3 regions of the Streptomyces sp. HSG2 genome follow, and region 1 is predicted to be linked to each of the others. Evidence: predicted binding sites of a transcription regulator. Region 1 holds the regulator's gene; each other region holds the start of a gene.
The links. The regulator HrcA, encoded in region 1, represses chaperone genes, less so after heat shock. The targets are predictions, from matches to a motif close to TTNGCACTCNGNNNNNCNGAGTGCNAA.

Region 1 (10,197 bases):
AGAGCGCCCGCCCCCACGTCCTGAGAATCCTGGACCGTACCCACACGCCCGGCCGGCCGGAAGCCTGCGTCGCCGAGGCCCGCGCCGCCGGTTTCGACCACGTCAACCTCGACCTGATCTACGGCACGCCGGGCGAGTCCGACGACGACTGGCGGGCCTCCCTCGACGCGGCCGTCGCCGCCGGCCCCGACCACGTCTCGGCGTACGCCCTGATCGTCGAGGAGGGTACTCGGCTCGCCCGACGTGTCAGAGGCGGGGAGATCCCCATGACCGACGACGACGTCCACGCCGACCGGTACCTGATCGCCGAGGAGCGCCTCTCGGCGGCCGGCTTCGCCTGGTACGAGGTGTCCAACTGGTCCACCACCCGGGCCGGGAGATGCCGCCACAACGAGCTGTACTGGACGGGCGCCGACTGGTGGGGCGCGGGTCCGGGGGCCCACAGCCACGTCGGAGGGGTGCGTTGGTGGAACGTCAAGCACCCGGGTGCCTACGCCGCCGCGCTGGGGGCCGGGCGGTCTCCGGGGGCGGGTCGCGAGATCCTGACCGAGGAGGACCGTCGGGTCGAGCGGGTCCTGCTGGAACTGCGGTTGCGGGAGGGCGTGCCGCTGTCCCTGCTGCGGGAGGGCGGCCTGGCGGCGGCCGGCGGCTTCCTCGCGGACGGGCTGCTGGCCACCGGGCCGTACGAGGAGGGGCGGGCCGTCCTCACCCTGCGCGGCCGGCTGCTGGCCGACGCCGTCGTCCGGGACCTGGTGGACTGACCGGCACATGGGCGGGGACCGGTCCCGCGCCGGGCCGTCGATGCGGGGACACGGGGGCGGCGGGTCGCGCCGGCCACGACCCGCCGACCCCGTCGGTCAGCACCGGCCGTCCTCGGTCAGGAAGTCGATCAGTTCCTCCACGCGGCCGAGCAGCTCCGGCTCCAGGTCCCTGTGCGACCGCACTCGGCTCAGGATCGCCCGCCAGGCCGCTCCGGGCTCGCGCGGCCACCCCAGGGCCTGGCACACGCCCGTCTTCCAGTCCTGGTCGCGAGGCACCCGAGGCCAGCCCGGAATGCCCAGGGTCGACGGTTTCACCGCCTGCCAGACGTCCACGAAGGGGTGGCCGACGACCAACGTGTGCGGGTCGGTGACGGATCGCGCGATCCGCCACTCCTTCGAACCGGGCACGAGGTGGTCGACCAGGACGCCCAGGCGCGCCCCCGGTCCCGGGGCGAAGGCGTCGACGATCCGGGGAAGGTCGTCGACGCCTTCCAGGAACTCCACGACGATGCCCTCGACGCGCAGGTCGTCGCCCCAGACGCGTTCGATCAACTCGGCGTCGTGCCGCCCCTCCACGTAGATCCGCCCGGGCCGGGCGACGCGCGCGGGGGCGTCCGGCACGGCCACGGATCCGGAAGCGGTGCGTGCCGCGCGAGGCGGGGCCGAACGGGGGCGCACCAAGGTCACCGCCCGGCCTTCCAGGAGGAAGCCGCGGGTCCGCAGGGGGAACACGCGGCGTCTGCCCAGACGGTCCTCCAGGGTCACCGACCCGGCCTCACACCCGATCACGGCACCGCAGAAACCCGAGTCGGGGTCCTCCACCACCAGACCCGGCTCGACGGGCACTTCCGGGGCCGCCCGCGACCTCTTCCAGGGTGGGGTCAGATCGGGTGAGTACTCGCGCATTCGGATGACGATACGAGGAACCAGGGCGCCGCGATCACCGCGACACGCCGGACGGCCCGGCCAGGGAGGCCCGTTGGGCGCGGACGAAGTCCGCGTCGACCACGGCGCCGTGCCCCGGCACGTACCGGGCGTCGTCGCCGCCGAGGGCGAGGAGCCGGTCCAAGGCAGCGGGCCACCGACCCCGGTCGGTGTCCGGCCCCTCCTGCGGCGGGCCGGACTCCTCCACGAGGTCCCCGCAGAACACCACCACCGGCTCGCCCGGGACCAGGACCGCCATGTCGTGCGCCGCGTGCGCCGGGCCGAGCCTGACCAGCAGCGCGCGTCGACCGCCTCCCAGGTCGAGCGCGCGCTCGCCCGCCACCTCACGCGGAACGGGTCCCGGCGCCGCCACGGCCTCGGCGGCCTCGGCCGGGTCCAGCCCGTGGGCCACCGCGTCGGCCCGCAGAGTGTCCCGACCGGCCGCGGAGCCCATCGCGGACGCCATGCCCCTCGCCCCGTACGCCTCGACCCGGGGGAAGGCGCCCGCCCCGAGAACATGGTCGAAATGGGCGTGGGTCAGCGCGAGATGCGTCACATCGACACCGGCGAGAGCGCGTGCCTCGGCGCGCAGCCGAGCCCCCTCCGCCGGACTCGCCCCGGCGTCGATCAGCAGGGCCGTCCCCCGCCCCACGACCAGCCCCGCCGTGGCGTCCCAGCCCGGCAGCCGACAGCGGCCGACGCCCGGCGCGATCCGCTCCCAGCCCAGCTCTTCCCAAGTCACCGTCATACCGGGACGCTAGCGGGGAAGACGTCCGACGGGCAGCGCGCTGCCGGCCGGGCCTTGTACGAGGCGCGGTCTCCGGCCGTACACTGGCGGGAAGCCTGGCACTCCCACACGTCGAGTGCCAGGGGGGAAATCCGGTCCGAGGACTCCGGGAGGTGTGCGCGGTGCTCAGTGAACGCAGGATGCAGGTGCTGCGCGCGATCGTCCAGGACTACGTCGGCACCGAGGAGCCCGTCGGGTCCAAGGCCCTCACCGAGCGGCACAACCTCGGCGTCTCCCCGGCCACCGTGCGCAACGACATGGCGGCGTTGGAGGACGAGGGGTTCATCGCGCAGCCCCACACCAGCGCGGGTCGCATCCCGACGGACAAGGGCTACCGGCTCTTCGTCGACAAGCTCGCGGCCGTCAAGCCCATGACGGCACCCGAGCGCCGCGCCATCCAGGGCTTCCTGGAGGGCGCCGTCGACCTGGACGACGTGGTGGCCCGCACGGTCCGGCTGCTGGCGCAGCTCACCCGCCAGGTCGCCGTCGTGCAGTACCCGTCGCTGGTCCGCTCGACCGTCCGACACGTCGAGCTGCTCTCGCTGGCTCCCGCTCGCCTGATGCTGGTGTTGATCACGGACACCGGGCGGGTGGAGCAGCGGATGGTCGACTGCCCCGCCCCGTTCGGCGAGACGTCGTTGGCCGATCTGCGGGCCCGGCTGAACAGCAGGGTGGCGGGACGGCGCTTCACCGACGTGCCCACGCTGGTGGAGGACTTGGCGGACGCCTTCGACCCGGAGGACCGGGGCACGGTCTCCATGGTGCTCTCCACCCTGCTGGAGACACTGGTCGAGGAGAACGAGGAACGGCTGATGATCGGCGGCACCGCCAATCTCACCCGTTTCGGGCACGATTTCCCTCTGATGATCCGGCCCGTTCTGGAGGCGCTCGAAGAGCAGATGGTGCTCCTCAAGCTGCTGGGCGAGGCGCAGGATCCGGGCGTGACCGTCCGTATCGGTCACGAGAACGCCCACGAAGGACTCAACTCCACGTCCGTCGTGTCGGTGGGCTACGGTTCGGGCGGCGAGGCGGTTGCCAAGCTCGGCGTGGTCGGACCGACCCGCATGGATTACCCGGGAACGATGGGAGCGGTACGCGCAGTGGCACGGTACGTCGGACAGATCCTGGCGGAGTCGTAGGTGGCCACGGACTACTACGCCGTTCTCGGCGTACGCCGCGACGCGTCGCAGGACGAGATCAAGAAGGCCTTCCGGCGGCTCGCGCGCGAGCTGCATCCGGACGTCAACCCCGATCCGAAGACACAGGAGCGGTTCAAGGAGATCAACGCCGCCTACGAGGTGTTGTCGGACCCGCAGAAGAAGCAGGTCTACGACCTCGGCGGCGACCCGCTGTCGGGCTCGGGCGGGCCCGGGGCCGGCGGCTTCGGCGGCGGCGGCTTCGGGAACTTCTCGGACATCATGGACGCCTTCTTCGGCACGGCGTCGCAGCGCGGACCGCGCTCGCGCACCCGCCGCGGTCAGGACGCCATGATCCGCATCGACGTCGAGCTGGACGAGTCCGCCTTCGGCACCACCAAGGACATCCAGGTCGACACGGCGATCGTCTGCACCACCTGCAGTGGTGAGGGCGCCGCGCCGGGCACCTCCGCCCAGACCTGCGACATGTGCCGCGGCCGCGGCGAGGTGTCCCAGGTCACGCGGTCCTTCCTCGGGCAGGTCATGACCTCCCGGCCGTGCCCGCAGTGCCAGGGCTTCGGCACCGTCGTCCCGACGCCGTGCCCGGAGTGCGCCGGGGACGGGCGCGTCCGGTCCCGCCGTACGCTGACGGTGAAGGTCCCGGCCGGCGTGGACAACGGCACCCGCATCCAGCTCGCGGGGGAGGGTGAGGTCGGTCCGGGCGGCGGCCCGGCGGGCGACCTCTACGTCGAGATCCACGAGCTGCCGCACTCGGTCTTCCAGCGCCGCGGTGACGACCTGCACTGCACGGTCACCATCCCGATGACCGCGGCGGCCCTGGGCACCAAGGTGCCGTTGGAGACGCTGGACGGCATGGAGGAGATCGACATCAGACCCGGCACTCAGTCGGGGCAGTCGATCCCGCTGCACGGCAGGGGCGTCACCCACCTGCGGGGCGGCGGCCGAGGCGATCTCATCGTGCACGTCGAGGTCACCACGCCGACCAAGCTCGACCCCGAGCAGGAGCGCCTGCTGCGCGAACTCTCCGAACTCCGCGGCGAGGAGCGGCCCCAGGGACAGTTCCAGCCCGGTCAGCAGGGGTTGTTCTCCCGGCTGAAGGACGCCTTCAACGGGCGCTGAGCCGCCGGCCCGGCACAGGCCGCCCGACCGACGGGCCGGCGGCCTGTGCCCTGCCCCCCGGATCGGCCGCTTCGAGTGCCGAGGGATTCGGTGCGCCACCGGGTCTCCTCGCCGTCCGGCGAGCACGGGGTGGCATCGCCGCGGTCGGCGTTCGACGGGCGTAGACGCCGCCGGCGCGTGTCGGGAAGACCGGATTCCGGCTTGTGCGGGGGGCATGGCACCATGCCGTCATGTCGCGCGCACTGACCGATCTCTTCCCCTGTCCGATCGTGCAGGCCCCGATGGCGGGGGGCGTCTCCCTCCCCCGACTCGCCGCGGCGGTCTGCGAGGCGGGCGGACTGGGGTTCCTGGCGGGCGGATACAAGACCGCCGACGGCGTGTACGAGGAGATCAAGCAACTGCGCGGGTTGACCCGCCGACCCTTCGGGGTCAACCTCTTCGTGCCCCCGCGCGACACTCCGGACGCCTCCGCCGTGGACCTCTACGCCCAGCAGCTCGCCGGCGAGGCGGGCTGGTACACCACCCGGCTCGGCGACCGCGCCGGCTCCCGGGACGACGGCTACGACACCAAGGTCGCCGTCCTGGTCGAGAACCCGGTACCCGTGGTCTCCTTCCACTTCGGCGTGCCCACCGCCGAAGTCGTGGACGCCCTGCGACGGGTCGGCACGCTGACGCTGGTCACCGCCACCACGGCCGAGGAGGCGCGGGCCGTGGAGCGCTCCGGGGCGGACGGCGTCGTCGTGCAGGGTGTCGAGGCCGGCGGTCACCAGGGCACCCACCGGGACGTCCCGGAACACGACGGGGCGGGGGTCGGTGTGCTCTCCCTGGTCGCGGAGGTCCGCGAGACGGTGGACCTGCCGATCGTCGCGGCGGGAGGGGTGATGCGAGGCGCGCAGATAGCCGCCCTGCTGGCCGCCGGCGCCGTGGCGGCCCAGCTCGGCACCGCCTTCCTGGCCGCTCCCGAGTCGGGTGCCCACACCCTGCACAAGCAGGCCCTGACCGACCCCCTCTACGACGGGACCCGTCTGACGCGGGCCTTCTCGGGGCGTCCGGCGCGTGGTCTGCTCAACCGCTTCGTCCGGGAACACGGCCCGTACGCACCGGCCGCCTACCCCGAGGTCCACCACCTCACCGCCCCGCTCCGCAAGGCAGCGGCGCGGGCCGGCGACTCTCAGGGCATGGCGCTGTGGGCGGGGCAGGGGCACCGAATGGCCCGTCGGCTCCCCGCCGGGCAACTCGTGGAGATCCTGATGTCCGAACTCGCGCTCGCCGTCTCGGCGGTGCGGAACCTCGAAGAGGAGGCGGGACGTTGACGGCGCCGGTGTTCGTGGACGAGTCGTTGGGCTCGATCGACCCGCACGACCGGCCCTACGTCCTGGACGGCCCCGAGGGCCGGCACGCGGTCTCCGTCAAACGACTCCGACCCGGCGAGACGCTCGTCCTGACGGACGGGCGCGGCCACTGGGCCGAGGGCGTGGTCGGAGCCACCGAGGGCAAGGACCGGCTGATCCTGGACACCCTCTCCGCCGTGCGACACGAGGCCCCGCCGCGGCCCCGGGTCGTCGTCGTGCAGGCCCTTCCCAAGGGCGACCGGGGCGAACTCGCCGTGGAGACGATGACCGAGGTCGGCGTCGACGCGATCGTGCCCTGGACCGCTTCTCGGTGCGTCACCAAGTGGCAGGGGGACCGCGGACGCAAGGCTCTCGCCAAGTGGCGGGCCACCGCGCGCGAGGCCGGCAAACAGTCCCGGCGGACCCGGTTCCCCGAGATCGGGGAACCGGCCACGACCAAGGGCGTGGCGGAGCTGCTCGCGGGAGCCGACTTCGCGGCCGTGCTCCACGAGGCCGCCGACACCCCGCTGGCCACCGTCGACCTGCCGAGCGACGGGACCGTCGTCCTCGTGGTGGGCCCCGAAGGCGGGGTCTCGCCGGAGGAGACGGAGATCTTCTCCGGCGCGGGAGCCCGCGGTTGCGTGCTGGGCCCCAGTGTCCTGCGCACCTCGACGGCCGGCACCGCCGCGGTCGCCCTCCTGCTCGGCCGCACCGGCCGTTGGGGCTGACCCGCGTCTCGCGACCCGCGCCCCGAGGCCTCGTCGGCCACCGAACGCGGCCTGGTGCGACGGTCGGTGGCGGCGTGCCGCGTCCTCGGACCGCACCGGACGCACCTCGGGCCACTGCCGACGGAACGACCCCGCGCGGCGCCGCCCGCCGGCGATTCCCGGGATCCCGCCCGCGCGGGTCCCGCCGCCGACGCGACCGATACGATGCCCGGGCAGCGATCATCGGCGTGAGGAGGCCCCATGCCAGGGGAACCGCAAGACGACTGTCTGTTCTGCAAGATCGTCGAGCGGGCCGTGCCGGCGACGGTCGTCCGCGAGACCGCCACCACCGTCGCCTTCCGCGACATCAGCCCGCAGGCCCCCACGCACATCCTGGTCATCCCGAAGGCGCACCACCGGGACGCCGCCGCGCTGGCCACCGCCGATCCCGAGCTCGCCGCCGACGTGCTGCGCGAGACCCGGGCCGTGGCGGACGAGGAGCGACTGGACAGCTACCGCATCGTCTTCAACACCGGCAGCGGCGCGGGTCAGACCGTCTGGCACGCGCACGCCCACGTGCTGGGCGGGCGTGGCATGCAATGGCCCCCGGGATAGCGCGGGATGTCCGTCCGCGAACTCGTCGTCCTGGGCACCGCCGGTCAGGTGCCCACGCGACACCGCAACCACAACGGCCACCTGCTCCTTTGGGACGGCCAGGGCATCCTCTTCGACCCGGGTGAGGGAACACAGCGGCAGATGCTGCTCGCCGGGGTCTCGGCGCACGACATCGACCGGATCTGCGTGACGCACTTCCACGGAGACCATTGCCTCGGTCTGCCGGGAGTGATCCAGCGGATCAACCTCGACCGGGTCGACCACCCGGTCACCGCCCACTACCCGAGGTCCGGCCGGCACTTCTTCGAGCGGCTCCGGTACTCCAGCGCGTACCACCAGCGTGTCGACCTCACCGAGACCCCGATCGACGGCGACGGCGTGTGACTCTGTTGCGCATTTTGGCTGGTGCTACGCGGCGAGTTGGTAGACGAGGCGGGACAGGCGGCTTGTCCAGGATCGTCTGGTGCGGTGGGGCTGGCGGCTGGCCCAGTGGGCGTCGAGCCGGATGATGTTGATCGCGGTGGCGGAGAAGGCGTGTTGGAGGGTGACCTTGGGCAGGCCGCGGTAGCGGGCCCGGCGCATCCCGGTGACGTCGAGGGCCTGGTTGATGGTGCCCTCGACACCTGCACGCAGGGCGTACTTGGCCTGCCAGGTGTCGCTCTTCTGCTCGGCGCGGGCGGCGGTGACGTGCTCGTGGACCTCGCGGGGCCGCAGGGTGAGCATGCGATTGCCGCGGACGGCAGCGGTGCACCGCTCGCGGGAGGGGCAGGGGCGGCAGTCACCGCCGGCGAAGGCGATCACGATGGCGTCGCGGCCGTGCTGTTGCACGGGATACCAGCCGGTGCTGGTGCTGCCCTCGGGGCAGGTCACCTGGCGGGTGTTCCAGTCGATCCGGAACGCGGCCTTGTCGAAGCCCTCGGCCTCCCGTGCCTGGCGGGAGTGGTCGCCGAGGAGCGGGGTGATCATGGTGATGCCGTCGCGGGCCGCGTCGGTGACGAGGTCGGCGGAGGGGTAGCCGGAGTCGAGGTAGTGCTCGCCCGGCTTGACCTGGCGTTCGGCCAGGCGGTGCTGGATGGCGGCGGTGGCAGTCACGTCCGGCGCGGTCGAGGCGGTGGTGGCCACGTCCGTGATCAGGTGCGGGGCGCCGGCCGCGGCGGGAGCGGTGCCGTCAGTGCCGCCCGCACCGTCAGTGCCGTTGTCGTTGTCGCAGGTCTCGGTGAGGTGGACCTTGTAGCCGCACCAGAACAGCTCGTCTCCCTTCGCCGACCAGCGGGCATCCGCGTCGTAGGGCGAGGCGAGCCGCAGTTGTCCGGGCGGGACGCCGTCACTGTCGGCCTCCCGCTTCCTGACCACCTCCCGTCCCCGGGCGTTGCAGGTGACGTGGTAGGTCTGCACGAAGATCCGCCGCAGCAACTCCACCGGCTCCACTTCGCGCAGCCAAGCGGGGCATCCGGCTCGCGCACGGCGCGCAGCAGCACGAGCGCGTCCTGCCCGTAGACCTCGGCGAGCCGGTCCCGCCTGGTCTTCGACGACGGCAGCCGCCAGGAATCCACGCGGGCCGCATACCGCAGCTCCCACTCGGCGACCCGCTCAGCCCCGAACCGGCCCGCCAGCCAGGACGGCGCCGCACCGGCCAGCGCCTCCAGCACCGCGCGCACGCTCTCCCCGGCCAGCTCCAGACGGTTCAGGTCCCGCACCGCACTGATCACGTGCGTGGAGTCCGTGCGCTGTTTCCCGCCCGCGCCGACCAGGCCCTTGCCGCGGCAGTGCTCCAGCAGCCGGTCGAAGACCAAGCGCTCCATGCCGTGCTCGACCAGCCGAGCCCGGAACCTCGCCAGCACCGTGAAGTCGAAACCGGTGTCGGTCAACTCCAGTCCCAGCGCGTACTTCCACGACAGGCGCTCACGCACCGCCTCCGCGGCCTGCCGGTCGGTCAGGTTCTCCGCGAACTGCAACACCGTGACCAGCGCCAGCATCCCCGGCGACAATCCCGCCGGCCCGCGCGCACCGAACGCCTCCGCGAACGGCTCGTCCGCGAACACCCCCGCCAACTCCTCCCGAACCCGCATCGCCAGCGAGCCGTCCGGGAACACCACCGCGGCCACCGCCGCCGTCAACTCCGGAACCTCTGGTAACCCCTGCGGCCGCATCGACACCGAGCACCGTCCTCCCCGGGCCCCGCAACAACCCGGCAGGACCCAACGGAACGATCATCCCCGACCCGACGAGCACCCCGCAGCAAAATGCGCAACAGAGTCGCGTGTTGGCGCAAACTCCGGCCTACACCCTGCGGGCCCACCGACTCTCCCATCCCGTCGAGTCCTACGGCTACCGCCTCACCGAGCCCGACGGTCACCGCATGCTGCCCGAGCGGCTCGCCGCCCACGGGATTCGGGGGGCCGACGTCGGTCGCCTCCAGAGCCAAGGACGGTTGGGCGCCGTCCGTCTGGAGGACGTCGCCGAGCCGCGCCCCGGCCAGCGGTTCGCGTTCGTCATGGACACCCGGCTGTGCGACGGGGTGTACGCGCTCGCCGAGGGGTGCGACCTGCTGGCCATCGAGTCCACCTTCCTCGACGAGGACGAGCGGCAGGCCGTCGAGTACGGACATCTGACGGCCGGACAGGCCGGTCGCGTGGCCCGCGAGGCGGGCGTGCGTCACCTGGTCCTCACCCACTTCAGTCAGCGCTATCCCGATCCGGCGGAGTTCGGACGGCAGGCCCGGGCCGCCGGTTTCGACGGCGAGTTGACCGTGGCACGGGATCTGCTCCGGGTCGCCGTCCCGCCGCGTCGCTGAGG
Region 2 (10,197 bases), 760 kb from region 1:
GGTCGGGGGGCAGCGCGGTGGCCGCCGCGGCCAGCCGCCCGGTCCGCTCCGCCCGCTCGGCCGCGGGCATGCCCAGCGCCTCGTGCAGCGCCCGCGCGGTGTCCACCACGTCGTAGGGGTTGACGGCGAGCGCGTCCCGGCCCAGCTCCTCGTACGCGCCGGCCTCGCGGGACAGCACCAGCGCGCACCCGTCGTCGGAGACCACGGGCACCTCCTTGGCGACCAGGTTCATGCCGTCGCGGACCGGGTTCACCAGGGCCACGTCGGCGAGGCGGTAGGCGGCCAGGGACCGCGCGAAGTCGTCCTCGACGTGGAGCACGACCGGCGTCCACCCCGCCGTCCCGTACTCGGCGTTGATCTCCTCGGCGACCCGCCGCACCTCGGCGGTGTAGTCCCGGTAGACGGCGAGGTCCTGGCGGGAGGGGTAGGCGAAGGCGAGGTGCACCACGCGGTCCCGCCACTCCGGCCGGTCGGCCAGAAGGCGGCGGTAGGCGAGGAGGCCGCGCACGATGTTCTTGGACAGCTCGGCGCGGTCGACCCGGACGACGGTCCTGCGACTCCGGCCCTCCGGGTCCTCGCCGATCTCGGCCCGCAGCGCCGCCATCCGCTCGGTCACGTCCGGCTCGTGGGAGCGGGCCCGCAGGAAGTCCGCGTCGGCGCCCAGCCCGTGCACCCCGATCCCGGTGTCCCCGAGTCCGCCGAGGAGGGTGTCGCAGCATCGGGTGAACGCCTCGGCCCAGCGGTGGGTGAGGAAGCCGAGCCGGTCGGCGCCGAGCATGCCGCGCAGCAACCGTTCGGCGACGTCGTCGGGCAGGATCCGGAAGTACTCCACCGGGGCCCACGGGGTGTGCGAGAAGTGCCCGATGCGCAGGTCGGGCCGCAGCTCCCGCAGCATCCCCGGGACCAGCGCCAGGTGGTAGTCCTGGACGACGACCGCGGCGCCCTCGGCGGCCTCCTCGGCCAGCGCCTCGGCGAAGGCCCGGTTGTACGCCTCGTACGACGCCCACCGCCCGCGGAAGTCCACGTCGAAGACGGGCTCCAGCGGCGTCCGGTAGAGCATGTGGTGGACGAACCAGAGCACCGAGTTGGCGACGCCGTTGTAGGCGTCGGCGTGCACGTCCGGCGGGATGTCCAGCATCCGCACGCCGTCCTCGGTCACACCGCGCCGCACCGCCTCCCGGTCGCCCTCGCCGAGGGTCGAGCAGACCCACAGGGCGCCCGCGTCCGGACCGATCGCGGACAGCCCGGACACCAGCCCCCCGCCGCCCCGGCGCGCCCGCAGCGAGCCGTCCTCCCGGACCTCGTAGGAGACCGGCCCGCGGTTGGAGGCCACCAGCACGTGGGCGGCACCGAACGTCGAAGCGATAGCCATAGCACCTCCCCTAGCCCGACCCGGGAGGGCTCAAACCCGTGTGGGGGCGGGTGGGACGCCGGTCTCAGGCCACTTGGCGGGCGGCGTACTCGGGGATCTGCGCCATCGGCGGGCGCTCCTCGGTGTCGACCGGGTGGGTGCGTGGCTCGAACCCGTCCTCGCCCCGCTCGAACTGGGTGAGGGAGGGCCGCACCAGGTGCCCTCGGGCCAGCCGGAGCTGGGCGGTCCGGTAGATGGCCGCGGCCATCCGGCCCAGGGCCTGACCGTCCTGGTGGCGATGTTTGCGGACCCCGACGTCCACCTGCGCCAGGGCGTCCAGGCCCACCAGGTGGAGGGCGTCGACCAGCATGCCGAGTTCGACGCCGTATCCGACGGGGAACGGCAGCCGCTCCAGCAGGGAGCGGCGGGCCGCGTACTCGCCGCCGAGCGGCTGGACGAAGCCGGCCAGCCGCGGCCAGTGCATGTTCAGCAGGGGCCGTGCCATGAGTTCCGTCACGCGTCCGCCCTGACCCGGCGTGGAGCCAAGGGGCCGGTCGTACATGGCCTTCACCAGGGCCACGCCCGGGTCGGTGAGGAGCGGGCCGATGGTCCCGGTGACGAAGTCGGGCGAGAAGTCGCGCAGGTCGGCGTCGACGAAGCAGACGATGTCACCGTCGGTGACGTGCAGTGACCGCCAGAGCACCTCGCCCTTGCCGGGCGCGGTGGGGATGTGGGGCAGGATGGCGTCCCGGTGCGCCACCCGGGCGCCCGCCGCCTCGGCCACGCGCGCGGTGCCGTCGGTGGAACCGGAGTCGACGACCACGATCTCGTCGATCAGCGGGAACCGGCGCACCAGCTCCTCGCGGATGATCGTCACGATGTCGCCGACGGTCTCCTCCTCGTTCAGCGCGGGCAGTACGACGCTGACGGTCTGGCCCGTCGCGGACTTGGCGGCCATGAGATGGCGCGGGGGGCGGTCGGCCGCGGACCAGGAGCGATCGACCAACCAGCGCTCGACTTCCTCCAGCACGATCAGCGGCTCCTTCCTGTCGGGCCCGTGGGCGCGGCCACGGCCCGTCTCGCGGTTCGGACGGCACTCTCCACGGTTCCGGCCTTCCGTTACAGTCTTGAACAACGCGGATGACCGTCGCATGTCGGGTTCCCCGTTGTCACAACCGCATACAGCTCATCCAGAGGGGCAGAGGGAAACGGCCCGTTGAAGCCCCGGCAACCCTCCAGCCGGTACTCGTACCCCACCGTCGCCGTCGGCGCGGTCGGTTCGCGCGAGGCTCCCGGCTAGGGAAGGTGCCAAGTCCGTCTCACGGCGAGATGCGTCGTGGGAAAGATGAGGAGAAAGGGCCTCGCCTGCCATGGCTTCCAAGACTCTCGCCCCCGCGTCACCCTCGGCCGCCCCGTCGGACGGCGCCCGCGGCCCGGTGGACCTCGGTCCCGCCGCCGCGCTCGCCTGTCGCGAGTGCGGTCACCGTGTCCCTCTCGGTCCGGTCTTCGCCTGCGCGGAGTGTTTCGGCCCGCTGGAGGTCGCCTACGACTTCGACGACCTGGACGCCGAGGAGCTGCGTCGGCGGATCGAGGCGGGCCCCGCGAGCGTCTGGCGCTACGCGCCGCTGTTGCCGGTCCCGGCGGACGTCGCCTCCCGACCCAACCTGAATCCGGGCTGGACCAGGCTGGTGCGGGCCGACAACCTCGCCCGCGAGCTGGGGGTGACCGGTGGGCTCCACGTCAAGGACGACTCCGGCAATCCGACGCACTCCTTCAAGGACCGGGTCGTGGCCCAGGCCCTGGAGGCGGCCCGCGCCTTCGGTTTCACCACGCTGTCCTGCTCCTCCACCGGCAACCTGGCCGGCGCGGTCGGGGCCGCCGCCGCCCGGGCGGGGCTTCGGAGCTGCGTGTTCATCCCGCACGACCTGGAGCGGGGCAAGGTGGTCATGGCCGCCGTCTACGGCGGCGACCTCGTCGGCATCGAGGGCACCTACGACGACGTCAACCGCTTCTGCTCCGAGTTGATCGGGGATCCGGCAGGCGAGGGCTGGGGATTCGTCAACGTCAATCTGCGGCCGTACTACGCGGAGGGCTCGAAGACCCTGGCGTACGAGATCTGCGAGCAACTGGGCTGGCGGCTGCCCGAGCAGATCGTGGTGCCGGTCGCCTCCGGTTCGCAGCTCACGAAGATCGACAAGGGGTTCCGGGAGCTGGTCCGGCTGGGGCTGGTCGAGGACCGTCCCTACCGGATCTTCGGCGCGCAGGCCGCCGGCTGCTCGCCGGTGTCGGCGGCCTTCAAGGCCGGGCAGGACGTCGTCCGCCCGCAGAAGCCGGACACCATCGCCAAGTCGCTGGCCATCGGCAACCCGGCCGACGGGCCGTACGTGCTGGACATCGCCCGACGGACCGGGGGCGCGGTGGAGGACGTGACGGACGCGGAGGTCGTGGACGCGATCCGGCTGCTGGCGCGGACCGAGGGTATCTTCGCGGAGACCGCGGGCGGGGTGACGGTGGGCGTCACCCGCAAGCTCGTGGAGTCCGGTGTACTCGACCCGGGGAAGACCACCGTCGTCCTCAACACGGGCGACGGACTCAAGACGCTGGACGCCGTGGAGGGGGCGGGGCTCTCGGCGACGATCCGCCCGAGCCTGGCGTCCTTCCGGGAGGCCGGTCTCGGCTGACCGCCGCGGTCCCGCTTCGCCCCGGAGATCGTCCGCGCGCCGACGCGGGACCGCAGCCCGTCCGCGTGCCGCCGGGGCCGGTCGCGCGTGGGACGGTACCGATCGACCATGGCCGGCCCCCGCCTCGAACGGGGCGTCGACGACCGGAGGTCCTCATGAGTGTCACCGTCCGCATCCCCACCATCCTGCGCGCCTACACCGGCGGCCGGGCCGAGGTGACCGCCGAGGGCGCCACTCTCGGTCAGGTCATCGAGGACCTGGAGCGCCGGCACACCGGCATCGCCGCCCGGGTCCTGGACGACCAGGGTCGGTTGCGGCGCTTCGTCAACGTCTACGTCGACGACGACGACGTCCGGTTCGAGAGCGGGCTGGAGACCGCGACCCCCGATGGGGCGGGCGTGTCCATCATCCCGGCGGTCGCGGGCGGCTGACCGGGCGTCGACCCGGCCCGCGGCGACGTGGAGTGGCCCCGGGGACCGCTTCCGCGAGAGATGCGGAGGCGGCGATTCCGCGGGATTGAACGCGGTACAGTTGGGGAACGCGCCCTCGTTCGTGAAGTCGGGGGCCTTCGAATTCTGCCGTGCTCCCGTCGATATGCAGCCAAACTGCGGGCGGCCTTCGCGGCTTTCGCTCCTTTTGTCCGGCCCGGATTGCCCGGTAATCGTACTGATTGTCGTGAGGTTGTGGGTCGGCCGCGTCCTGAATTCTCGTCCGATTGACCTGTTGCCGACGGCAGTCGGACAGATACATTCGGCCGCGGTCGACGCGTTCCGGCGCACGTCCCCGTCCGTTGGGGGGCGAGGTCTGACCCGGATCCGCGAAGTGCGGATCCGCGCAAGGGCCAGTAATAGGGGAGTTGGCATGGCTCAGGGCACCGTCAAGTGGTTCAACGCGGAGAAGGGGTACGGCTTCATCGCGGTCGACGGTGGTGCGGACGTATTCGTCCACTACAGCGCGATCCAGATGGACGGATACCGCACCCTGGAAGAGGGTCAGCGGGTGGAGTTCGAGATCTCGCAGGGCCAGAAGGGGCCGCAGGCCGACATGGTTCGCGTCACCGCCTGAAACGTGGGGTCGACCGTGACCGGTCGTCTCCGAGAGGGTCCGCACCCGCGCGGGTGCGGACCCTCAGGCGTGTCCGGGCCCGCTCGCCCCGGTCGGACGGGTCCGGCGACCGTGCGCGAAGGCGGCGAGTCGGTGGCACGGATCCCGCCGAGCCGGTGTGACGGGACGGCGGCACCCGGGCGGCCCGGACGCGCCCGGCGGGGGTGCGGGCCCGGGGTGTCGCGGGCCGACGGGCCTCGACCCGCCCGCTTCCCGACGGGTCGCTTCGTGGAAGCGCCTTGCACTCGGCCGGTGCGAGTGCTAACTATTGGCGTTAGCACTCTGAAGGTGAGAGTGACAACGAAGGACCGGGTCGGTGAGGCCCGTGAGCCGGGTGGGGCAAGGAACCACACGGTTCGCGAGCCGTCCGTCGCGGGCGCGGGCGCGGTCCGAAGGAATCACCCCCAGTCCTGGAGGGACCACTTCACATGGCCAAGATCATCGCGTTCGACGAGGAGGCGCGGCGCGGCCTCGAGCGCGGCATGAACCAGCTCGCGGACGCCGTCAAGGTGACCCTCGGCCCCAAGGGCCGCAACGTCGTCCTCGAGAAGAAGTGGGGCGCCCCCACGATCACCAACGACGGCGTCTCCATCGCCAAGGAGATCGAGCTCGAGGACCCGTACGAGAAGATCGGCGCCGAGCTGGTCAAGGAGGTCGCCAAGAAGACGGACGACGTCGCGGGCGACGGTACGACCACCGCCACCGTGCTCGCCCAGGCCCTGGTCAAGGAAGGCCTGCGCAACGTCGCCGCCGGCGCCAACCCGATGGCCCTCAAGCGCGGCATCGAGAAGGCCGTCGAGGCCGTCTCCGCCGCCCTGCTGGAGCAGGCGAAGGACGTCGAGACCAAGGAGCAGATCGCCTCCACGGCCTCCATCTCCGCCGCCGACGTCCAGATCGGCGAGCTGATCGCCGAGGCCATGGACAAGGTCGGCAAGGAAGGCGTCATCACCGTCGAGGAGTCCCAGACCTTCGGTCTGGAGCTGGAGCTCACCGAGGGTATGCGCTTCGACAAGGGCTACATCTCGGCGTACTTCGCCACCGACATGGAGCGTATGGAGGCCGTCCTCGACGACCCGTACATCCTGATCGCCAACTCCAAGATCTCCAACGTCAAGGACCTGCTCCCGCTCCTGGAGAAGGTCATGCAGTCGGGCAAGCCGCTGCTGATCATCGCCGAGGACGTCGAGGGCGAGGCCCTGTCGACCCTGGTCGTCAACAAGATCCGCGGCACCTTCAAGTCGGTCGCCGTCAAGGCCCCCGGCTTCGGCGACCGCCGCAAGGCCATGCTCGGCGACATCGCCATCCTCACGGGCGGCGAGGTCATCTCCGAGGAGGTCGGCCTCAAGCTGGAGAACGCGACCCTGGACCTCCTGGGCCGCGCCCGCAAGGTCGTCATCACCAAGGACGAGACGACCATCGTCGACGGCTCCGGCTCGACCGACCAGGTCAACGGTCGCGTCAACCAGATCCGCGCCGAGATCGAGAACAGCGACTCGGACTACGACCGCGAGAAGCTGCAGGAGCGCCTGGCGAAGCTCGCCGGCGGCGTGGCCGTCATCAAGGCCGGTGCCGCCACCGAGGTCGAGCTGAAGGAGCGCAAGCACCGCATCGAGGACGCCGTCCGCAACGCCAAGGCGGCCGTCGAGGAGGGCATCGTCGCCGGTGGTGGCGTGGCCCTGCTCCAGGCCTCCCAGGTCTTCGAGAAGCTGGAGCTCGACGGTGACGAGGCGACCGGCGCCAACGCCGTGAAGCTCGCGCTGGAGGCCCCCCTCAAGCAGATCGCCGTCAACGGTGGTCTGGAGGGCGGCGTCGTCGTGGAGAAGGTGCGCAACCTCCAGGTCGGTCACGGCCTGAACGCCGCGTCGGGCGAGTACGTCGACATGATCGCCGAAGGCATCATCGACCCCGCCAAGGTGACCCGTTCCGCGCTGCAGAACGCCGCGTCGATCGCCGCGCTGTTCCTCACCACCGAGGCCGTCATCGCCGACAAGCCCGAGAAGGCCGCTCCGGCCGGCGCCCCGGGCGGCATGCCGGGCGGTGACATGGACTTCTGATCCTCCAGAGGATCGGTACCGTCCTTTCCGTGCCGAGGGCGGCACCCCTGGACTTCACCAGGGGTGCCGCCCTCGGGCGTGTCACGGATCACTACGCCGCTCTTCCGGGGGCGGGAATGGCCTTGTACGGCAAGGGGGTTGAGGAGACAGCGGTCTGTGCGCGCGCACAGACCGGCCAGTCGTCGTCGACCCCACGAGGAGTCCCCCGTGACCGTCACCGCAGTCGGAGCCGCCGAGGCGGCCTCGCGCGTGGCGCGGATACTCGCCCGCCCCCTCGCCCTCAACGGACTCACCGTCCCCAACCGCGTCGTGATGGCGCCGATGACCCGGATGTTCTCGCCGGGCGGCGTCCCCGGCGAGGACGTCCTGTCCTACTACGCGCGCCGCGCCGCCGCGGGCGTCGGACTCATCGTCACCGAGGGGACCTACATCGGCCACGAATCGGCAGGACAGAGCGACCGGGTGCCCCGGTTCCACGGCGAGGAGCAACTCGCGGGATGGTCCAGGGTCGCCGAGGCCGTCCACGCCGCGGGCGGCACGATCATGCCGCAGTTGTGGCACATCGGCATGGTCCGCCGGCCGGGCGACCCGCCCGTCGCCGAGGCCCCCGCGATCGGCCCCTCCGGGATCGCCCTCGGAGCCGACGAACCCACCGGTCGGGCGATGACCCAGCGGGACATCGACGACGTCATCGGCGCCTACGCCGAGGCCGCCGCCGCCGCGCAGCGCGTCGGCTTCGACGGCGTGGAGATCCACGGAGCCCACGGCTACCTCGTCGACCAGTTCCTCTGGTCGGGCACCAACCGCCGCACGGACGCCTACGGCGGCGACCCGGTGGCCCGGACCCGGTTCGCCGCGGAGATCGTCACCGCGGTCCGCGAGCGCGTCTCGCCGGACTTCCCCGTCGTCTTCCGCTATTCACAGTGGAAGCAGGAGGCCTACGACGCCCGCCTCGCGTCGACCCCACAGGACCTGGAGGCGATCCTCGCCCCCCTCGCCGAGGCCGGCGTCGACGCCTTCCACGCCTCCACCCGCCGCTACTGGCTCCCGGAGTTCGACGGATCGGACCTCAACCTGGCCGGGTGGACGAAGAAGCTGACCGGCAGGCCGACCATCACCGTCGGATCGGTCGGCCTCGACGGCGACTTCATCAAGGCCTTCCAGGGGCAGGGCGCCGAACTGGGCAGCCTCGACAACCTCCTGGACCGCATGGAGCGCGACGAATTCGACCTCGTCGCCGTCGGCCGCGCCCTGCTCCAGGACCCGCTGTGGGCCGAGAAGGTCCTCGCCGGCCGCTTCGACGACCTCGCTCCCTACTCGGCCGAGGCCATCAAGTCCCTCAGCTGAAAGCCCTGTTACCCGCGCGTAGACTCCGAGGGATGACGACGAATCGACTCGCGGGACACGTGGTGGGCACCACCGCCGGCGCGGTGCGCGGGCGGTGGGAGGACGGCCTCGCCGTCTTCCGCGGCATACCGTACGCGGACCCACCCCTCGGCGCGCACCGCTTCGCGGCACCCCGTCCCCCCTCGGCGTGGGACGGGGTCCGCGAAGCCGATGCCTTCGGGCCCCCCGCGCCGCAGGAGCCCGCGCTGCCGGGCGCGGTGCCCCCGGCCCACGCCTCCGGCGACGCGTGGCTCACCGTCAACGTCTGGACCCCGGACCCCGACCCCCTCGCCCGCCGCCCCGTGATGGTCTGGATCCACGGCGGTTCCTACCGGTCGGGCCACTCCGGCAGCCCCGGCCACGACGGCCGCCACCTCGCCCGGGACGGCGACGTCGTGGTCGTCTCCCTCAACTACCGCCTCGGCGTGGAAGGATTCGCCCGGATCGACGGTGCGCCCGCCAACCGCGGTCTGCTCGACCAGGTGGCCGCGCTGGAGTGGGTCAGGGACAACATCGCCGGCTTCGGCGGCGACCCCGACCGGGTCACCGTGTTCGGCGAGTCGTCGGGGGCCGGGTGCGTGGCGTCCCTGACCGCCATGCCGAGCGCGGCCGGACTGTTCCACCGGGCCGTGGCGCAGAGCATGCCCGGGACCTTCCTCTCCGACGAACTGGCCCGCGACGTGGCGCGCGCCCTCGCCGCCGAGGCGGGCCTGAGCCCCACCGCCGCCTCCCTCGCCACCACCGACCCACGCGCCCTGCCCGCGGCCGGCCAGGCCCTGTCCGCCCGGATGCCCCGGCACGCCGCCCGCTGGGGACGCCTCGCCCCCACCCGCGTTCCCTACGCGCCCGTCGTCGACGGCGAGGTCCTGCCGACCACCCCCTGGCGGGCGCTGGCCGCCGGCGCCGGGCGGGGCCCCGATCTCCTCGTCGGGCACAACCGCGACGAGTTCCGGCTGTTCGGCGCGCTGTCCGGGGCCGGCGAGGTCGGCCCCGTGAAGGCCGCCCGCACCCTGCGCCTCTACGCCCCCCGGATCGACGGCCCCGCCGCCTACCGCTCGGCCTACCCCGACGCCACCCCGGCCGACCTGTTCGAGCGCGTCCAGAACGACTGGCTGTTCGTCGTGCCCGCCCTCCGCCTGGCCGAGGCCGCCCTCGCCGGCGGCGGGCGCGCCCACGTCTACGAACTGACCCTCCCCGCCCCGGCGGACCCCGCCCTGGGCTCCCCCCACGCGTTGGACGTGCCCCTGCTCTTCGGCACCTTCCACGCCGACCTGGGCGTGCTCTTCTTCGCCGGCCGGGACCCGAGCCCCGCGATCACGGAACTCTCCACCCTGATGCGACGCGCGTGGGGGTCGTTCGCGGCGACGGGCGACCCCGGCTGGCCGGCGTACGACACCGAGCGGCGTACCGTGCGGGTGCTCGACACCCCGCCGCGGGTCGCCGGCCACCCCGAGGAGACCACCATGCGTCTTTGGCGGGGCACGGAGATCGAACCCCTGCCCCTCCTCGACTGAGCGCGCGCCGCGAGGGCGCACGGACACGGCCGGCGGGCGGAGCGCGCTCCGCGCCGGGCCCCGGCGTCCCTCACACCGGCCGGTCGGGCTCCGCCCGCACCGGGACG
Region 3 (10,197 bases), 430 kb from region 1:
GCGGCTGTACGAGCGCTTCGGCTTCGAGCACGTCGGCCTTCGCCGCGGCTACTACCAGCCGGGGAACGTGGACGCCCTGGTGATGCGCCTGACCGACCCCGCCACCTCCGCGGCGGGAACCGACCGAGGAACCGAGAAGCATGCCTGACGAACCCCTGGTGCTGGGGATCGAGACCTCCTGTGACGAGACCGGTGTCGGCGTCGTGCGCGGCACCACACTCCTCGCCGACGCGGTGGCCTCCAGTGTCGACGAACACGCGCGCTTCGGCGGTGTCGTGCCGGAGGTGGCCAGCCGCGCCCATCTGGAGGCGATGGTCCCCACCATCGAGCGCGCCCTCGCGGCGGCGGGCGTGCGCGCCCGGGACTTGGACGGCGTCGCCGTCACCGCGGGGCCGGGTCTGGCCGGGGCGCTCCTGGTCGGCGTGTCGGCCGCCAAGGCGTACGCCTACGCGCTCGGCAAGCCCCTCTACGGCGTCAATCACCTCGCCTCGCACATCTGCGTCGACCAGTTGGAACACGGCCCGCTGCCCGAGCCGACGATGGCGCTGTTGGTCTCCGGCGGGCACTCGTCGCTGCTGCTGTCCTCCGACATCACCTCCGACGTGCGGCCGATGGGCGCCACCATCGACGACGCGGCGGGCGAGGCCTTCGACAAGATCGCCCGGGTGCTGAACCTGGGTTTCCCCGGCGGCCCCGTCATCGACCGGTACGCGCGCGAGGGGGACCCGGCCGCCATCGCCTTCCCGCGCGGGCTGACCGGGCCGCGCGACCCCGCGTACGACTTCTCGTTCTCCGGGCTGAAGACCGCCGTGGCCCGGTGGATCGAGGCGCGGCGGGCGGCGGGGGAGGACGTGCCGGTGCGGGACGTGGCGGCCTCGTTCCAGGAGGCGGTCGTGGACGTGCTGACCCGCAAGGCGGTCCGTGCCTGCCGTGACCAGGGCGTCGACCACCTGATGGTCGGCGGTGGGGTGGCGGCGAACTCGCGACTGCGGGCGCTGGCGGCCGAGCGTTGTGAGGCCGCCGGCATCCGGCTGCGGGTGCCGCGGCCCAAGCTGTGCACCGACAACGGCGCCATGGTGGCCGCGTTGGGCGCCGAGATGGTCGCCCGGAATCGGCCCGCCTCGGCCTGGGACCTGTCGGCGGACTCCTCGCTGCCGGTCACCGATCCGCATGTGCCGGCACCCGAGGCCACCTCGCACGGCCACCGTCACAGCCACGCGATCGACGGGGAGAACCTGTACCGATGACCGTGGCGCTGATGTGGGAGGCGCGGGCCGTTCCCGGCCGGGGGGAGGATCTGCTGGCCTGGGTCCGCGCGCGGGAACTCGCCGCCCGGCCGGTGCGCCGGGAGACCTTCCGCGCCCCGGGGGACCGGGTCCTCGTCGTCACCTGGTGGGACGCCGCCTACGACGCCGAACTGCCGGAGTTGCCCGATCCGGACGCCTTCCTGGTCTCCAGGCCGGTGCACCGTTGGCGTTTCGAGTCGGTGGCCGAGGGCGAACCGGACGGCTCCCCGAGCGGCGAGGTCAGTGGAGCGGCCGTCCGATCAACATCGCCGGAGCCCCCGAGACCCGGGTGAGGAACACGGTCGCGGAGCGCGGCCCACGGGGTTTGACCAGGCGACGCAGCTCCTCCGGCTCGACCGCCGAGCCGCGCTTCTTGACGGTGAGCGTGCCCACCTCCCGCTCCCGCAGCAGCGCCTTGAGGCGTTTCACGTGGAACGGCAGCTGGTCGGTGATCTCGTACGCGGTGGCGTACGGGGTCGGTAGCGGCGCGTCCGCCGTGACGTAGGCGATCGTCGGGTCGATCAGGCCGCCCCCCACCGCCTCGGCGACCTCGGCGACCAGGTGGGCCCGGACGACGGCGCCGTCGGGTTCGTACAGGTAGCGTCCGGGAGTGCGGACCGGAGGGTCGGGCAGTCCCCGGCCGAGCAGGGTGCGGGGCCCGGGCAGCAGGGTGGCGCGGACCCTGCCCGGCGCGGTTCCGAACCACAGCACCGCCTCCTTGACGTCCCCGCCGTCGGAGATCCACTCGGCCTCCGCGTCCTCGGGGACCACCTCGTGCGGAATGCCGGGCGCCACCTTGAGCGCGGCGACCCGACGCGCCGCGCGGGCCGCGTCGATCGCCCAGGACAGGGGCGGCGAGTAGGCCTCGGGGTCGAAGATCCGCCCGCCCGAGCCCCGCCCGCCGCCCCGGCCCCCCTGGGCTCCGGAGCGGCGTGGTCCGGTCGACCGGCCGCCGCGTCGCGCCGGATCGACGAACACCGCGTCGCAGCCGCCGGTGTCCACCTCCGTGACGTCCGCCTCCCGCACGTCGACGAGGTCGCCCAGGCCCAGGATCTCGGCGTTGGCCCGGGCGACCGCCGCCGTCACCGGGTCCCGGTCCACGGCGACCACCCTGATGCCGGCGCGGGCCAGCGCCAGCGCGTCCCCGCCGATGCCGCAGCACAGGTCCGCGACCGAGGTCACCCCCATCTCGCGCAGGCGCCGGGCCCGGTGCGCGGCCACGCTCGCCCGCGTCGACTGCTCCACCCCGTTCGGGGTGAAGAACATGCGCCCCGCGTCATCGGCTCCGAACTTGGCCCTCGCCCGACGCCGCAGTCGGTCCTGGGCGAGCGCGGCGGACACCAGGTCGGCGGGGTGCTCGCGGCGCAGCCGCGTGGCTACGGCCAATTCCTCGGCGGGTTCGGTGCCGTGGACCTCTTCGAGGAGGTCTCGGCCTTCGGGGGTGCGCAGGGCTCGCAGGGTGTCCAGGTCGTTCACCTGGTCATTGTGGGCCAGTCGGGGGGCGGGGCGGGCGCCGTCGCGGTGTCGGGCGGGATTCCGGACCGGCCGCTGCGAGGATCCGCAGCCATGGAAGTAATCGTACAAAACTATAAAAAGAGGAACTCTCGGGCATGGTGCTCCCGGACCTCGGGCGGACTCGCTCTGCTGGCCGCCACCGCCCTGGTGGCGGGCTGTGTCGACGGATCGGGGGTCCCACCCGCCCCCGGCCAGCAGGCACTCCAGGCCCCCGCCGCGCGCGCCCTGGACGGCTACGCGACACGCCTGAAGGAGGCGTACACCGCCCGCGCCGCCGCCGCCCGACGCTGGGGGCTGCGCGGGGTCCCGTTGGTCGCCCCGCCCCCTCCGGAGGTGAAGCCCGTGATCACCACGCGCCCGGGGTTCGAGGTCGACCGGCATGCCGAACGCGGGCTCCCCCCGGTCTTCACCACCGTCCCGACCGAGGAGCGGATCGTGTTCCTCACCATCGACGACGGCGCGGAGAAGGACCCGGAGTTCCTGCGGATGACGAGCGAACTCGGCATCCCCTACACCGCCTTCCTCACCGACTACCTGGTCGAGGACGACTACGGATACTTCGCGCGGATGCGGGCCGGCGGGGTCACGTTGGACAACCACACGCTCACCCACCCCTTCCTGCCGGGTCTGGACCACGCCGGTCAGAAGGCCGAGATCTGCGGGATGCAGCGCGTGCTCGACGAGCGGTTCGGTGTCCGCCCCACCGTCTTCCGGCCGCCCTTCGGCAACTACGACGAGAACACCCTGCTCGCCGCGAAGAGCTGCGGCATCACCCACGTCCCCCTGTGGAACGAGGAGGTCTTCGTCGACCGTTGGGAGTACCGCGAGTGGGACCGGTCCATCCACCCGGGTGACATCGTCCTGAGCCACTTCCGGGGCCCGGACCAATGGCCGGGGACGATGGCCGACATGGTGCGCCGCTTCCTGGACAAGGTCACGGCCGAGGGCTACGCGGTGGCCCGACTGGAGGACTACCTCTAGCGGTCGACGCGCGGGACGAGAGGGGACGGATCCGGTCGACGCGCAGCCCTTTTGGCACTCCGCTTGACCGAGTGCTAATCGCGGTCATAGTCTCGGCTCTGGCACTCCCCGTTGGAGAGTGCCAACACAGCGACGGGCAGGTCCGGCACCCGCGACGACGGATCCACCTGGTCGCCACCCCAGACAGTCAACCCCGCGAGATCTCCGAAGGGGGAGGTCGGATCGTGACGACCGCCAGCACCAAGGTTGCCATCAAGCCGCTCGAGGACCGCATCGTGGTCCAGCCGCTGGACGCCGAGCAGACCACGGCCTCGGGCCTGGTCATTCCTGACACCGCCAAGGAGAAGCCCCAGGAGGGCGTCGTCCTTGCCGTGGGCCCCGGCCGCTTCGAGGAAGGCAACCGTCTTCCGCTCGACGTCTCCGTCGGCGACGTCGTGCTCTACAGCAAGTACGGCGGCACCGAGGTGAAGTACAACAACGAGGAGTACCTCGTCCTCTCGGCGCGCGACGTCCTCGCGATCGTCGAGAAGTAGTTCACCCCGAAGCACACCGCTTCCCGCTGCGCCCCTGGCACCCCGCGATCGATGAGTAGCCGGGAGCCCGGGGCGCAGCGTCGTTCAATCCAGATTCCGGAAGAGGGCTCACGCTCCCATGGCGAAGATCCTGAAGTTCGACGAGGACGCCCGTCGCGCCCTCGAGCGCGGCGTCAACAAGCTTGCCGACACCGTCAAGGTGACGATCGGCCCCAAGGGCCGCAACGTCGTCATCGACAAGAAGTTCGGCGCCCCCACCATCACCAACGACGGTGTCACGATCGCCCGCGAGGTCGAGGTCGAGGACCCCTACGAGAACCTCGGCGCGCAGCTGGTGAAGGAGGTGGCGACCAAGACCAACGACATCGCGGGCGACGGCACCACCACCGCCACCGTCCTGGCCCAGGCCCTGGTCCGCGAGGGCCTGCGGAACGTCGCGGCCGGCGCCTCCCCGGCGCTGCTGAAGAAGGGCATCGACGCGGCCGTCGCCGCCGTCTCCGAGGACCTCCTCGCCACCGCCCGCCCGATCGACGAGAAGTCCGACATCGCCGCCGTCGCCGCGCTGTCCGCCCAGGACCAGCAGGTCGGCGAGCTGATCGCCGAGGCGATGGACAAGGTCGGCAAGGACGGCGTCATCACCGTCGAGGAGTCCAACACCTTCGGTCTGGAGCTGGACTTCACCGAGGGCATGGCCTTCGACAAGGGCTACCTGTCGCCGTACTTCGTGACGGACCAGGAGCGCATGGAGGCCGTCCTGGAGGACGCCCAGATCCTGATCCACCAGGGCAAGATCTCCTCCATCGCGGACCTGCTGCCGCTCCTGGAGAAGATCATCCAGGCCAACGCCTCCAAGCCGCTGCTGATCATCGCCGAGGACGTCGAGGGCGAGGCCCTCTCCACCCTCGTCGTGAACAAGATCCGCGGCACCTTCAACGCCGTCGCGGTGAAGGCCCCCGGCTTCGGCGACCGCCGCAAGGCGATGCTCCAGGACATGGCCGTCCTCACCGGCGCCACCGTCATCTCCGAGGAGGTCGGCCTCAAGCTCGACCAGGTCGGTCTCGACGTGCTCGGCACCGCCCGCCGCATCACCGTCACCAAGGACGACACCACCATCGTCGACGGTGCCGGCAAGAAGGAGGACGTGGAGGGTCGCGTCTCCCAGATCAAGGCCGAGATCGAGGCCACGGACTCCGACTGGGACCGTGAGAAGCTCCAGGAGCGCCTCGCCAAGCTGGCCGGCGGAGTCTGCGTGATCAAGGTCGGCGCCGCCACCGAGGTGGAGCTGAAGGAGCGCAAGCACCGTCTGGAGGACGCCATCTCCGCGACCCGCGCCGCGGTCGAGGAGGGCATCGTCTCCGGTGGCGGCTCCGCCCTGGTGCACGCCTCCAAGGTGCTCGCCGACGGCCTCTCCAAGTCCGGCGACGAGGCCACCGGTGTCGCGGTCGTCCGCAACGCCGTCGTCGAGCCGCTCCGTTGGATCGCGGAGAACGCCGGCCTGGAGGGCTACGTCATCGTCTCCAAGGTCAAGGAGATGGACAAGGGCAGCGGCTACAACGCCGCCACCGGCGAGTACGGCGACCTGGTCAAGGCCGGTGTCATCGACCCGGTGAAGGTCACCCGCTCCGCCCTGGAGAACGCCGCCTCCATCGCCTCTCTCCTGCTCACGACCGAGACCCTGGTCGTCGAGAAGAAGGAAGAGGAAGAGCCGGCCGCCGCCGCGGGCCACGGCCACGCTCACTGAGCGTCGCCCGGCGCCGAGCGACGGTGCCCGGCACCCCCGCCCCGGGGGTGCCGGGCACCGCCCGTTCCCCGGGGGCGCGGGCCCCTCGGCCGTCGAGCCCGTGATCACCGACCCGACGGGCGGACCCCGGGGCGTGGTTCGCCCTAGCCCCGACCCGGCCCGTACTTGCGTCCCGCGCGGGAGGTCATGCCGCCCACCATTCCGATCGGCATCAGCTTCGTCACGCCGACCAGGGCCTTGTAGCGCGGGTCCGGGACCGACAGCGTCTTGCCCCGGGCCAGGTCGTCGAGGGCCGAGGCGACCAGCTTGTCCGCGTCCAGCCACATCCAGTCCGGGATGTTGTCCGTGCGCATGCCGGCCCGTTGGTGGAACTCGGTGCGCACGAAGCCGGGGCAGAGCGCCATCAGGCGCACGCCGCTGCCGGCCAGGTCCTGTGCCGCGCCCAGGGTGAACTGCACGACCCAGCCCTTCGAGGCCCCGTACGTCCCTCGCGGCACGAACGCCGCGACCGAGGCGACGTTCACCACGCCCCCGCGCCCTCGTTTCAGCATCGCCGATGTCGCGGCCGAGGTCAGGCGCAGCACCGCTTCGCAGTGCACCTTGAGCATCCGCAGCTCGTCGGCCATGGCGACGTCGAGGTAGCGGCCCTTGGTGCCGAAACCCGCGTTGTTGATCAAGAGATCCACCGGCCGGCGGCTCTCGCCCAGTCGGCTCTCCACCGCCTCGATGCCGGCGTCCTCGGCGAGGTCGGCCCGGAGGACCTCGGCCTCGATGCCGTGCCGGTCGTGCAACTCGGTCGCCTGTTCGCGCAGCCGCCCGGAGTCGCGGGCGACCAGTACGAGGTCGTGCCCGTCCGCCGCCAGTCGCCGGGCGAACGCCGCGCCGATCCCCGCCGTCGATCCCGTAATCAATGCCGTTGTCATGGAGGTAGGTTACGGAGCCGACGGCTCCGCCGCCCCTGACGCCGCGGGACTCCCCAGGCGAGGCGGCGAGCCACCGAGGGCAAAGGGCCGGCGCGGTATCACCGGGCGGGGCAAAGCGGTACTTATCACCGCGCTATGCTCGACGGTGTGATCGAGGCCCGTCATCTCCGTGTCCTGCGCGCCGTGGCCGCCACCGGCTCCTTCTCGGCGGCCGGACGAGAGCTGGGTTGCACCCAGCCGGCCGTGAGCCAGCAGATGAAGGCGTTGGAGTCTTCCGTCGGCACCCCTCTGCTGGTGCGTGGTGGGCGCGAGATGCGCCTCACCCAGGCGGGCGAGGCGCTGGTGCGGCACGCCGCCGGCGTGCTCGCGGGGCTCGCGGCGGCAGAGGAGGAGGTCGCGGCCATCGCGGGCCTGCGCGCCGGACGGGTCCGGCTGGCCTCCTTTCCCAGTGGCAGCTCCACTCTGGTGCCCGGTGCCCTCGCGGCGCTGCGGGAGGTTCACCCCGGGACCCGGGTCTCCCTGGAGGAGGCGGAGTCGCCCCGGTCGGTGCGGTTGCTCCGAGAGGGCGAATGCGATGTCGCCCTGGCCTTCCGCTACGAGGGGGCCTCGGGTTCCGAGGAGTGGGACGACCTTGTGGTGCGGCCCCTGATGAGCGACCGGCTCGTGGCTCTGGTGCCGCGGAGCCACCGCTTGGCCGGCGCCGGCTCCCTGTCGATCGGCGACCTCGCCGAGGAACCTTGGATCGCCGGATGTCCCCGCTGTCGCGGCCGGCTGGTCGAGGTGTGCCGGGCGGCGGGCTTCGTTCCGCGGATCGACTTCGCCACGGACGACTCGCCGGCGGTCGTCGCGCTGGTGGGGGCCGGGCTCGGGGTCGCGGTCCTGCCTCGGCTCGCCGTGGAGTCGGTGCGTCTGGGCGGGGCGCGGACGGTCGCACTGGAACCGGTGGTGCGGCGGGAGATCGTCGCGCTCACGCTGCCCGATCTCGCACGGGTCCCGGCGGTCGCGGCCACGCTGGAGGAACTGGTGCGCGCGGCGGGTCGCTGACGTCCGCCCCGGGCCGCGGCGCCCCGGGTCGTCCGCCCGCCGGTGTCGTCCGACTCGGCCCCGCGAGGCCGGGTGTGTCGCCGTTCCCGGCGCCCTCGCCGCGCGTCCGACCCGTCGCGCCGCGTTCGTGGAACGCTCGCGTCGGCGGGCCCCGCGGCCCCTCGCGCGCCGCGCCTGCCGTCAGTGGCGCGGTGCGGGCTCGGTGCTCGCGTTCGAGGTCGAGACCAGGCGGTGACGGGCCCGACCCATGAGCTCCTCGCGCTCGTCCTCCGTCAGCCCGCCCCACACGCCGTAGGGCTCCCGCACCGTCAGGGCGTGGGCCGCGCACTCGGCGCGGACCGGGCAGCGCATGCAGACTTCCTTGGCCGAGTTCTCGCGAGCGCTCCGGGCCGCGCCGCGCTCTCCCTCCGGGTGGAAGAAGAGAGAGCTGTCCACCCCCCGGCACGCGGCCAGGAGCTGCCAATCCCACAGGTCCGCGTTCGGTCCGGGAAGGCGGGAGAAATCTGCCATGACAACCCCTTGCAGCCGATCTGGGTGGATACGGTGCCAACGACCGTACAACTACCATCTAAGAAGATGAAAATATGACTCATCGCGCATCTAGTCATAGACGCGGAGAAGATCAAAGAAAAGGGGCCAAACGGGGCACCAGGGGCGAGGAATGCCTCCGACTCCACCCCGTGTGACCGCGGCGCGTTCACCCGCTCACGTAGAGTGCCGAGGGCGATACACGGCCCCGTAACTCTTTCGAGTGACCGTCGTTGAGAGGGCGGAAGCGGTTGACGAGAGAAGCTCTCGGGCGTGTGTCCGAGATGGTCGACCGCACAGGTGACGATTTCGTACCAGCCTGGAGGCTCAAGGTGACGCGCATCAGTTGCGGAGGGCGGTCATGACTTCCGTCCTCGTCTGTGACGACTCCCCGCTTGCCCGAGAGGCGCTCCGCCGCGCGGTCGCGACCGTGCCCGGCGTCGAGCGCGTGACGACGGCCGCCAACGGCGAGGAAGTCCTCCGCCGCTGGGGAGCCGATCGCTCGGATCTGATTCTCATGGACGTGCGCATGCCCGGACTGGGCGGTGTGGAGACGGTCCGGCGGCTCCTCTCCGCCGATCCCGGCGCCCGCATCATCATGCTCACCGTCGCCGAGGACCTCGACGGCGTGGCGCTCGCCGTCGCCGCCGGCGCGCGCGGCTACCTGCACAAGGACGCCTCCCGGGCCGAGTTGCGGGCCACGGTCACCCAGGCGCTCGCCGACCCCACCTGGCGGCTGGCCCCGCGCCGGCTGCGCTCCGCGGAGATGGGCGCCGCGCCGACGCTCACGGCGCGGGAGATCCAGGTGCTGGAGGGCATGAGCCACGGGCGCTCCAACGCGGAGATCGGCCGGGAGCTGTTCCTCTCCGAGGACACCGTGAAGACCCACGCCCGCCGGCTCTTCAAGAAGCTCGGCGCCTCGGACCGGGCCCACGCGGTGGCGCTCGGCTTCCGGTGGGGTCTGGTGCGATAGGGCGTGCTCCGGCGGCGCCCGCCGCGTGGTCGCCCCCGCCCGCTTCGAGGTGGACGGGGGTCTTCGCGCGAGGGCCGGGGTGGTCGCGGTGCCCCGGGTCGGGGGGACGAGAAAGCGGGTGGGGGTTCCGACACCCCCCGCGGGGAGGTCGCCTCGAGGGTGCCGGCAGCGGGCGTCCGGCGGAATCCGCCGGACGCCCGCTGCTCGTTTCCTCGCCGATGCCGCATCCTTGGGGTGTGGAGTCCCACGGGGACGAGTCGGTCGAGCGGAAGGGGAGGGCGCGGGTGATGAGTTCCGGCGTGCCCGTCCACAGCGCCTCGGTGCGCGGCGCCGGGTACGGTGCCGCGGACCGCGCGGCTCCGGTGCACCATGGTCGGATGCGGGAGGACGAGAGGGCCACTGGGAACGGATCCGTCGGCGCGCTCGTGAACCGCGCGGTCGACGGAGACGAGCAGGCGACCCACGACCTGTTGGCTCGCGTCCACCCCTTGGCGCTGCGCTACTGCCGGACCCGGCTGTCGAGGCTGCCCGGCGACGCGCGGCACTTCGTCGAGGACCTCGCCCAGGAAGTCTGCGTCGCGGTGTTCCTGGCCCTGCCCCGCTACCGGGACACCGGTCGCCCCTTCGAGGCGTTCGTCTTCGCCATCGCCTCCCACAAGGTCGCCGACCTCCA

Region 2: a site for HrcA is predicted at 5,375-5,401, ahead of groL (chaperonin GroEL). Genes of this name have one in related genera too.
Region 3: a site for HrcA is predicted at 3,834-3,860, ahead of groES (co-chaperone GroES). Genes of this name have one in related genera too.

The regions. Positions count from the first base shown of each region.
Region 1 is NZ_CP066801.1:3,658,601-3,668,797, forward strand. Features, by position in the region: gene hemW (radical SAM family heme chaperone HemW) at 1-761, shown strand, start outside; gene JEK78_RS15775 (DUF3097 domain-containing protein) at 858-1,667, opposite strand; gene JEK78_RS15780 (MBL fold metallo-hydrolase) at 1,702-2,433, opposite strand; gene hrcA (heat-inducible transcriptional repressor HrcA) at 2,595-3,611, shown strand; gene dnaJ (molecular chaperone DnaJ) at 3,612-4,748, shown strand; gene JEK78_RS15795 (nitronate monooxygenase) at 4,979-6,061, shown strand; gene JEK78_RS15800 (16S rRNA (uracil(1498)-N(3))-methyltransferase) at 6,058-6,807, shown strand; gene JEK78_RS15805 (histidine triad nucleotide-binding protein) at 7,048-7,401, shown strand; partial or broken gene JEK78_RS15810 (MBL fold metallo-hydrolase) at 7,408-7,779, shown strand; gene JEK78_RS23430 (transposase) at 7,810-8,649, opposite strand; gene JEK78_RS15815 (transposase) at 8,532-9,551, opposite strand; partial or broken gene JEK78_RS15820 (MBL fold metallo-hydrolase) at 9,665-10,195, shown strand.
Region 2 is NZ_CP066801.1:2,893,619-2,903,815, forward strand. Features, by position in the region: gene JEK78_RS12300 (trehalose-6-phosphate synthase) at 1-1,366, opposite strand, end outside; gene JEK78_RS12305 (glucosyl-3-phosphoglycerate synthase) at 1,437-2,381, opposite strand; SAM riboswitch class I at 2,535-2,703, shown strand; gene thrC (threonine synthase) at 2,722-4,032, shown strand; gene JEK78_RS12315 (MoaD/ThiS family protein) at 4,188-4,463, shown strand; gene JEK78_RS12320 (cold-shock protein) at 4,894-5,097, shown strand; gene groL (chaperonin GroEL) at 5,565-7,190, shown strand; gene JEK78_RS12330 (NADH:flavin oxidoreductase) at 7,398-8,537, shown strand; gene JEK78_RS12335 (carboxylesterase family protein) at 8,570-10,090, shown strand; gene JEK78_RS12340 (hypothetical protein) at 10,161-10,197, opposite strand, start outside.
Region 3 is NZ_CP066801.1:3,232,693-3,242,889, forward strand. Features, by position in the region: gene rimI (ribosomal protein S18-alanine N-acetyltransferase) at 1-148, shown strand, start outside; gene tsaD (tRNA (adenosine(37)-N6)-threonylcarbamoyltransferase complex transferase subunit TsaD) at 141-1,247, shown strand; gene JEK78_RS13945 (hypothetical protein) at 1,244-1,579, shown strand; gene JEK78_RS13950 (methyltransferase domain-containing protein) at 1,527-2,753, opposite strand; gene JEK78_RS13955 (polysaccharide deacetylase family protein) at 2,853-3,782, shown strand; gene groES (co-chaperone GroES) at 4,007-4,315, shown strand; gene groL (chaperonin GroEL) at 4,434-6,056, shown strand; gene JEK78_RS13970 (SDR family oxidoreductase) at 6,200-6,979, opposite strand; gene JEK78_RS13975 (LysR family transcriptional regulator) at 7,127-8,023, shown strand; gene JEK78_RS13980 (WhiB family transcriptional regulator) at 8,204-8,533, opposite strand; gene JEK78_RS13985 (response regulator transcription factor) at 8,913-9,524, shown strand; gene JEK78_RS13990 (sigma-70 family RNA polymerase sigma factor) at 9,902-10,197, shown strand, end outside.